DNA from 3 places in the Klebsiella sp. genome. Region 1 is predicted to be linked to each of the others. Evidence: predicted binding sites of a transcription regulator. Region 1 holds the regulator's gene; each other region holds the start of a gene.
What was found. The regulator CRP, encoded in region 1, controls carbon source genes, mostly activating them, when cyclic AMP is high. The targets are predictions, from matches to a motif close to ATGTGANNNNNNTCACAT.
Positions count from the first base shown of each region.

Region 2: deoC (deoxyribose-phosphate aldolase) is a predicted target of CRP. The motif match lies at 1,693-1,710, and genes of this name have one in related genera.
Region 3: pth (aminoacyl-tRNA hydrolase) is a predicted target of CRP. The motif match lies at 1,804-1,821, and genes of this name have one in related genera.

Region 1 is NZ_JAPUEW010000079.1:18,199-21,343, reverse strand. Features, by position in the region: gene QVF11_RS23395 (YccS/YhfK family putative transporter) at 1-1,199, opposite strand, end outside; gene crp (cAMP-activated global transcriptional regulator CRP) at 1,251-1,883, opposite strand; gene QVF11_RS23385 (OsmC family protein) at 2,188-2,592, shown strand; gene QVF11_RS23380 (phosphoribulokinase) at 2,648-3,145, opposite strand, start outside.
Region 2 is NZ_JAPUEW010000042.1:67,540-70,684, reverse strand. Features, by position in the region: gene QVF11_RS12275 (trans-sulfuration enzyme family protein) at 1-346, opposite strand, end outside; gene deoC (deoxyribose-phosphate aldolase) at 875-1,618, opposite strand; gene QVF11_RS12265 (GntR family transcriptional regulator) at 1,820-2,638, opposite strand; gene QVF11_RS12260 (HAD-IIB family hydrolase) at 2,895-3,145, shown strand, end outside.
Region 3 is NZ_JAPUEW010000041.1:193,362-196,506, reverse strand. Features, by position in the region: gene dauA (C4-dicarboxylic acid transporter DauA) at 1-250, shown strand, start outside; gene QVF11_RS11740 (MerR family transcriptional regulator) at 251-1,297, opposite strand; gene ychH (stress-induced protein YchH) at 1,502-1,777, opposite strand; gene pth (aminoacyl-tRNA hydrolase) at 2,050-2,634, shown strand; gene ychF (redox-regulated ATPase YchF) at 2,752-3,145, shown strand, end outside.

The DNA.
Region 1 (3,145 bases):
GTCACGAAAAGCACCGTCATCAGGATCCAGTAGGGTTTCGGCAGATGCAATGCGCTGCCCATCAGGCTGGCGGCGCTCAGCATTACGCTGATGCGCGCGGCGTTGCGTAACGCCGGAGATTTAAACGACAGGTAGCTTCTCAGCGCTGGCAGCAGGGGTAAACGTCGGGTTTTATCCGCCATCAAGTTACGCGTGTACAGAGGACGCTGGGTACGCAGAACCCGGGCTATACGGCTGAAGTGCCAGGCGCAGAACTGGCCGACCGGGTTATCCGGATGTTGCCAGGCAATTTTTTCCAGCGCGCCGATCTGTTTATCCATCTGAAAGCGCTGTGGGTAACGATGGTAGAGAAGATCGTCCGCCAACTCACGCAGGCGGGCGGCAACGGTTTGCGCATTCCAGCGAATCACTGCTTCTGCGTGACTGCGTTCCACCAGTTTCTGCACTTCTTCCGGCTGATGCAGGCTAACGGAGATATGCTCCTGTAAATCCAACCCCACCTGAAAAGCGCGCAACAGACGTTTGTGGTCGTTGCGTTGATTGGCCGCCAGCATATGCATCTGCTGGTAACACTGGGTAATCAGATCAACCACTTTCTGCTGGCGGTTAAGTAGCGGCGGCAGCGAGGTGGCCGGGTCCGTATGCTGGGTCAGCAGGCTGTATTTGGCCTCGCAATAGTTAGCCAGTTCGCGGTAGAGCAGGCTCAGCGACTCGCGCAGCGGTTGTTCGCGCCATAGCCAAAACCAGAACCAGTTAAAGACGCCATACCATAATGTGCCGAGCGCGTAGATTAGCAGTGGTTCCCAGATTGGCATGTTGCCCGCGAGACTTAGTGTAAAAATCGCTGCGATAAGCGAGGCGGGGAGGAGTCTTGCGTGCAGTGAACTGATTTCGGCAGTAACGCCGAGGATGAGCGCCAGGCCAGTGAGAATAAGCGGTAGAGGGATCTCGCGTTGCAGCAGGAGCTGGACAATCAGGCTACAGCCAGCAAACAGGCAGCCGCCAATAATCAGGCGTTTAAAGAAGCGCTTATGTGGTGTGTCCAGACCGGCAATGTTGCAACAGGCTGGTACCAGGGAAAAAAGTAAGCCCTGCTGTAAATGTCCGAGAATAAGTCCAACTGCGACCGGCAGACACAACACCAGCGTTTGCCGCAGTGCGTAGTTGACTTCCGGGTGGTAAATCAGCCTGCGCCACATGAGGGGGAAACAAAAACGGCGTATTGCCATGCAATACGCCGTTTTGCCGACTTAACGGGTACCGTAGACGACGATAGTTTTGCCGTGCGCGGAGATCAGGTTTTGATCTTCCAGCATTTTCAGGATACGGCCAACGGTTTCGCGGGAGCATCCAACGATCTGACCGATTTCCTGACGGGTAATTTTAATTTGCATGCCGTCCGGGTGGGTCATCGCATCAGGCTGTTTTGCCAGGTTCAGCAGCGTCTGAGCGATACGGCCGGTAACGTCAAGGAAGGCGAGGTTACCGACTTTCTCTGACGTAACCTGCAGGCGACGTGCCATTTGCGAAGAGAGACGCATCAGGATGTCCGGGTTAACCTGGATTAGCTGACGGAATTTTTTGTAGGAGATTTCGGCCACTTCACATGCGGTTTTCGCACGTACCCATGCACTACGTTCCTGACCTTCTTCAAACAGGCCTAATTCACCGATGAAATCGCCCTGGTTGAGGTAAGAGAGGATCATCTCTTTACCTTCTTCATCCTTGATGAGTACAGCCACGGAGCCTTTAACGATGTAGTACAACGTTTCTGCTTTCTCACCCTGGTGGATCAGCGTGCTTTTTGAGGGGTACTTATGAATGTGGCAATGAGACAAGAACCATTCAAGGGTAGGGTCTGTTTGCGGTTTGCCAAGCACCATGCGCGGTTATCCTCTGTTATAAGCTATCTCCGGGCGCCGACACTACACGGCATCCGGGCATGCAATCGTATTAAATCCCTATACCTGGGAATCTGGCTGAAAATTTTCTGCAGCCTGTAATGTGAACTCCTCTGCATACATGCAGTACATCAATGTATTACTGTAGCATCCCGATTGTTTTAGCATAGCTTTCGCCGCGTGTCTCCTGGTGTCTCGCTTCAGCATGACCTAGGTCGCCTTCCGTTGCGAGAATTGTTATGTGCGCGTAATCTGTCAGGAAAATTACAGCCCTGGAGTTAAATTTATGCAAGCGCGAGTGAAATGGGTTGAAGGGTTAACCTTCATTGGTGAGTCGGCTTCTGGTCACCAGATTCTGATGGACGGTAATTCCGGGGATAAAGCGCCAAGCCCGATGGAAATGGTACTGATGGCGGCGGGCGGATGCAGTGCAATTGACGTGGTTTCTATCCTGCAGAAGGGGCGCCATAACGTCACTAACTGCGAAGTTAAGCTGACTTCTGAGCGTCGCGAGGAAGCACCGCGTCTGTTTACCCATATTAATCTGCATTTTATCGTGACTGGTAAGGAGCTGAAAGATGCTGCCGTTTCTCGCGCAGTTGACCTATCGGCGGAAAAATATTGCTCGGTGGCGCTGATGCTGGAGAAAGCAGTAAACATAACTCACTCTTATGAAGTGATCGAGGGATAAGCCGAACTGCGCGAACTCGTCGCCCCGGCATGCGCTGCGCTACCGGGGTTTTTTGTTAGTTGATTTTCCTGCCTTCCATTAGCCGCTCGACCAATGGTGCCATGATAAGCTCCATGGCCAGCCCCATTTTCCCTCCCGGTACCACTAGCGTGTTCATATGCGAGATAAACGAGCCCTGAAGCATCGCCAGTAGCCAGGGGAAATCGATATTCTGTAAGTTGCGAAAATGGATAACGACAAAGCTTTCATCCAGCGATGGGATTGCTTTGGCTGCAAATGGATTGGACGTATCCACCGTAGGTACGCGCTGGAAGTTGAGGTGAGTGCGTGAAAACTGCGGGGTGATGAAGTTGATGTAATCTTCCATCGAGCGAACGACGGAATCCATCACCGCTTCACGAGAGTGGCCGCGTTCGCTGGTATCGCGGATAAGCTTCTGGATCCACTCCAGGTTAACGATCGGCACAACCCCGACCAGCAGGTCAACATGGTCAGCGACGTTGTGCTGGGGCGTGACAACTCCGCCGTGCAGGCCTTCATAAAACAGCACGTC
Region 2 (3,145 bases), on a different contig from region 1:
GCGTTTTTAACTTTTCAAACAGCCGCCACGTTCCTCCATAGACACCTTTCATGGCGATAATATGGGCATCTTTTGGCAATAGTTCCATCACAATATTCGTGGCGGCCATTCCCGATGCCGTAGCGGTGGCATAAATCCCCCCTTCCAGTTCAGCAAGGGCAGATTCATAAGCTTTACGCGTTGGGTTAGAAACACGGGAATAACAAAAATCACCACCTTCGTGAAGGTTGGGTTGTATAAATGAGCTAGCCGTAACTATTGGTGTAAATATGGCATTGTTTACCGGGTCGGACTGGCTTCCTGCATGAACTGCCAGGGTAGCAATATCTTTAGTTCTTGTTTTCATAGGGTACACTCAAACTATTATTAGTCATAAAATATCGTGAGCTATATTTACGCTGCTTCCGAAGCTGGCGAATAAAACAGCAGCCAAAACTCCGCTTAATGGCTAAAAATAAATAGCCATTGGGTTGTGAACATCATGATTGTTATCCTTCAACCACAGTTAAAATGTATATTAGGCGGGGAAGAAAATCTTACCTATTTTCCCTCTAATAAGGCAAAAATGGAGAAAATTGTTCTCCACCAATCAAAGGATAACATCACTAACTGATTGATAAATAACAATTCAATTTCAAATGGTGATTTGAATCACAAAAAAAAAGGGAATAAATGCACTCTTTTACACCTCGAAAACATCTTTATCCGAGATCGCTACAGATGAAACTGGTACGTTCCGCTGAATGTAGTGAACGATAATCGACAGGCGAACAGTGTGCCCATTAGATATCCAATTTTTGGGGACAGCTCACTAGCGGGGAATTTTCTATATACAAACAGGCCCGGGATTGCCAACGGCATCCCAGGCGGGCAATTAGTAAGAACTTTTTGAATCGACGCTGCTGCTCTGAGCGCTCAGGCCCAGCACTTCCGGAGTGGAACGGTAGCCAATCCCCATCCGGTCGATGCCCATATCAATCAGTTGCAGGAAGTGTTCGCGGGTGCGAATGCAACCAGAGCCTTTGACCTTGCAGCGACCTTCTGCTGCCTTCATCATGACGGCAATAATTTCAGGCGTTGCCCCTTTGCTTTCCCCGCCGGTATAGAAGCCGGTTGAGGTTTTCACAAAATCAACACCAGCGCGGCAGGCATATTCGGTTGCTTTTGCCACCTGCTCGGCAGTGAGCGCATCTGTTTCAAAAATCACTTTAACCAGCGAGCCGTAGCGGTGGGCAACGTCTACAACCGCACGAATATCCTTTTCAAACTCTTCCCACATACCGCTGCGGATAAAGCCGTAGTTAGCGACAATATCCAGGTCTTCTACATCACCCTGCTGACAGATAATGTCGGCCTGCGCGGCTTTTGAAGCAGTAGACGAGTTGCCAAATGGGAAATCGCAGACCACGCAGATGCCTGTTCCCGTGCCTTTACACAACTCACGGGCAACGTCCAGATAAGCAGGGTTGATGCAGACCGTTTTGCATTTGTAATCAATCCCTTCCTGAATGTATTTGCGGACTTCTTGCAGGGTAAACTCAGGTTTCAGCACCGACTGGTCAATGTACTGGCCCAGTTCTGCGGGGGTCATATCTGCGGCTTTTTTATTCGGTTTCATAGCATAGTTCCTTTTAAGTGGCATTTTGTATCATTTGTATGATACATATCATGCAATATATGATGCCGGCTATGAGTTGATCCAGATCGAATTTTTGCAACGCGCGCGAGAGAAAAGGTGAAAAATGGAAGCACGCCGCAAGTTAGCGCAGAATGTATGACGGAGATAATTGGCAGAGAAAAAGAAAGGGCCGGAGCGGCCCTAGCGTTTTAGCTGACGGGAAAAATCGATTCGCGACTTGCCCGCATTCTGATTAGCATTGAAAAGATCGATCCTGAAGCTGCATTTATCGGCCCGGGTTACCGATGTGGTGTATTCAAAGACAAACCCCGTTTCGAGGAAGGAAATACGTTCTATCTGATATCCCGCCATCACTTTATCGTGGCACTGTAGATGGTGCGCCGCCGGTTTATTAATGATGATGGCATCAATATTTTCCGTCGCATGGGCGATATTCAGGCCATACTGGTTTTTCAGCACGTCATAGAGTGAGCCCACTTCAAAATCATGCTGCTCTATACCCTGACAAAGATTATAAGGAATCGCCGTTGTTTCAAGCAGTAGAGGCGTATCGTCGCCGTAGCGAACACGCCTAAGCAAAAAGACTTTTCTCTGGCCTTCCGGAAGATTTAATTTGTTGGCGACAACCTCATCGGCTTCAACAATGGCGGATTGCAACACCACCGAGCGGGGTTTAATTCCCTGCTCGCGCATGCTGTCGGTAAAGTTATACAGCGAGTTTAATTTGCGGTTAATTTTCTTGTCGGCAATAAATGAACCTTTCCCGCGCTGACGAACGATAAGCCCCTCATCCAGCAGCTCATTCATTGCCAGCCTGACAGTGGTTCGGCTGATTTTCAGGATGTCACATAGTTCGTTTTCAGTCACCATTTTGTCATTCACCCGGAACACGCCAAGTCGAATCTGATGCCGGATAAAAGAGGCGATCTGAGAGTACATTGATGGTCCGGCATCATCATTGAAGCGAAAGTTCTCTTTAATATAGAGTCCGGTGTCCATAGATTTCCCGTCATGTTAAAAATATGCCCTATACGTATCATACAATACATGACGCTGGCAGGAAACGGCAACGCGGTGATGAGAGCATCTTACCTGCCTGCTAACTGTGCGCTAACTCTTTGATATACCGGTTAACGATAGCGATTCACTGACATGGGGAGAGGTTTTAACCAGCTTAAGTGATAAACTCAGCAATTGAAGAGTTTCTCCACCATGAATCCCAAATTCTATCAGTTTTCAATGACGGTATATGCCGATGACTAAAATAAAGAAAACCCTTTATATCAGCGATCTTGACGGTACCCTGCTAAACAAAGAAGGAAAACTTTCCGCCTATACCCGCGAAGCCATTGGCAACTTCGCTAAAAATGGCGTTCTGTTTACTTGCGCCACCGGCAGAACGTTAAGCTCAGTCAAAATGCTGTTGGGCGATGCTAAGTTTTCCTGCCCGGGCGTATTCAGCGACGGTCTGTTAACCTTTGATATGCAGACCAACACCATTATTCA
Region 3 (3,145 bases), on a different contig from region 1:
TACCGATCTGGAAACGCGGGTTGAAGGTAAACGTATCGTTGTGCTGAAGTGGGATGCGGTGCCGGTGCTGGATGCAGGTGGGCTTGATGCCTTCCAGCGCTTTGTCAATAAGCTGCCGGAAGGCTGTGAGCTGCGCGTCTCTAACCTCGAGTTTCAACCGCTGCGTACTTTGGCGCGCGCAGGCGTTAAACCGATTGCGGGTCGCCTGAGCTTTTACCCGGATCGTAACGCCGCGCTGGCGGACATTTAATTACCTGGCGGCAGGCCCCTGTGCCTGCCGCATCATCACCCCTATAGCCTGCTGAAGCCAGGCAAGCACCTCCGGAGTCATCCACGTTCCCTTCATCAAATGCGGCTCCTGCTCCATCGCGTTGCGAAATTTCTGTTGAGTTTGCGGGTTATCTCCGGCGTAAGATTGAAACAACGCCAGCCAGCGTTGTGCAAGATGCTGTCCTTGCGATGAAGCTGGTTTCAGCTGTTCGCGACACGCATAATGCAGATCGGCCACCAGCGCCGGCCATTCCATCAGCCGATCGAAATAGTGCTGCCGGGTAAACGCCAGCTCCTCGGCGTTCAGATAGCGCGCCCAGATCTCCAGCTTACTTTCCGCAAAAGCGTGAGTGATAAAATCAATGATCTGCGGGGTAACGCCGGTTTGTTCGCACATCTGTGGTTCGGCGGCATGCATTTCATTCAGCCGGGTCAAAAATTCAGGTCGTCCGGCGGTATCCTGCTCTAACTGTTCCATCCAGCGTGTCGCCAGACTCATCGCCTGAGGGGCATCTGCCGGGCATTGCTTGCGCATTAATCCCTGAACTTCATTAACCAGCGCCCGCCAGGCTTGATTACGTTGCTCATCCTGCTCCGCGAACGGCAGCACCTGTAGTTCCTGTTGACTAAACCAGCGATCGTACATTTTCATTAGCTCCAGCATCTGTAGCCAGGACTCCAGATCGGGGTCGCTTCCCCTGTCTAACTCATCGCGCAGCAGCGCCAGCCGTTCGCGTAGCGTTGAGATGGTTTGTAGCTGCCGATCAAGAGTGGTTATCTGCTTGACCAGCAGGTCAGACAGCGAGAAAGCATCCCTGGCGAGATAGTCCTTAATAGTGGCGAGTTCCAGCCCGGCCTGAGCCAACACCTTGATCATATGCAGCCGCTGAACGGCCGCCAGATTGTATAGCCGGTAACCCGCCGCGCTTCTGGCTGAAGGGGTCAGCAATCCTGTTTGTTCATAGTGATGTAGCGTGCGAACGGTTATTCCGGCACGCTTCGCCAGTTCTCCCACCTGAATTAACATGACTGCTCCTTTCGTTTACCAGTGACGCCACTCTGCTGTCTGACGTTACGTCAGGGTCAAGTGCTAAGTATACGAATTTGGATCGCGCCGTAGTATTCGAAAAGGGTAACGGAAAGGGAATTTAGACAACAATAGAGGAATAGCCTGCCCAGGCTATGATAGAACGCACCAGCCGTCATGAACGGCTGGCGGAATGGAATTCACTCAGCTGTGGCGATGCTGATCGCGGCGGCAGCGTTTGTCGTAGTGACGAACCCACCAATATCTGTCGCTGACCTGTTCATGGCCGCCGATACGCGCACCTGCCAGCCACAGAACCGCGCCGACAAAAATGCTTAAGATTGCGCCATGCGCAAAAAACTGCGGCAGGTCAAGCTGCGGAAGCTGGTTTAGAATAGAGTAACCAACGCCGACAACCATGACGACCAACCCCAACCCCATCAGCACATTACCGAGTAACGAAGCGTTTCTGCGTTTCATATGTCACCTCCGGAACCTTGGGTTGCATGGGAATATCCCCAAATCTTGTAGGTATAGTATAGACAATGACCAATAAGGCGATTGCGTGGACGATCACATAAGCGAACATCAAACCAACAAAAGTTTACAAATAACCTACTGAACTACATCAAATTCTAATTGTTCAAACCCGAAACCATCATGACACGCAGCGTTTCGCTGGCAGAATTTTGTCAACTGCGCGCGCAGACAGTACACTACGCGCCAGAGAACGACCCATTCAGGACAGAAAAGTGACCATAAAATTGATTGTCGGCCTGGCGAATCCCGGCGCTGAATACGCAGCGACCCGACATAACGCCGGTGCCTGGTATGTAGATTTATTAGCTGAGCGCAACCGCGCACCGCTGCGCGAAGAGAGCAAATTCTTCGGCTACACCTCACGGATTAACCTTGCTGGTGAAGATGTTCGTCTGCTGGTACCCACCACCTTTATGAATCTTAGCGGTAAAGCCGTATCGGCAATGGCAACCTTCTTTCGCATCAATCCAGATGAAATTCTGGTGGCCCATGATGAGCTCGACCTGCCGCCCGGCGTAGCTAAATTCAAACTTGGCGGCGGCCATGGCGGCCATAATGGCCTGAAAGACATCATCAACAAACTGGGTAATAACCCGAACTTTCACCGCTTACGTGTGGGAATCGGTCATCCGGGCGATAAAAATAAAGTTGTCGGTTTTGTTTTGGGGAAACCGCCCGTTAGCGAACAGAAACTCATTGATGAAGCTGTTGACGAAGCGGTGCGTTGTACCGAAGTTTGGCTGAAAGAGGGTCTCACCAAAGCAACCAACCGATTGCACGCTTTTAAAGCGCAATAACCGGTCGACGTGCGGAATTTTTGCCGCGCACGGTGTATAATAGGCAAAGCTATTTACTTTTCTACAATCTGCTCACTGTAACAGGTTGATTATCCAAAGATTAAGGTGATTTAAATCATGGGATTCAAATGCGGTATCGTCGGTTTGCCCAACGTCGGCAAATCCACCCTGTTCAATGCGCTCACCAAAGCGGGTATTGAAGCGGCCAACTTCCCCTTCTGTACCATCGAGCCGAACACCGGTGTCGTTCCGATGCCCGATCCGCGTCTGGACAAACTGGCTGAAATCGTCAAACCACAGCGTATCCTGCCAACCACCATGGAATTCGTCGATATCGCAGGTCTGGTAAAAGGCGCGTCTAAAGGCGAAGGTCTGGGTAACCAGTTTCTGACCAACATTCGTGAAACTGAAGCTATCGGTCACGTGGTGCGCTGCTTTGAAAACGACAACATTATCCACGTTAACAATAAAGTGGATCCGGCTGACGATATCGAAGTTATCAACACCGAAC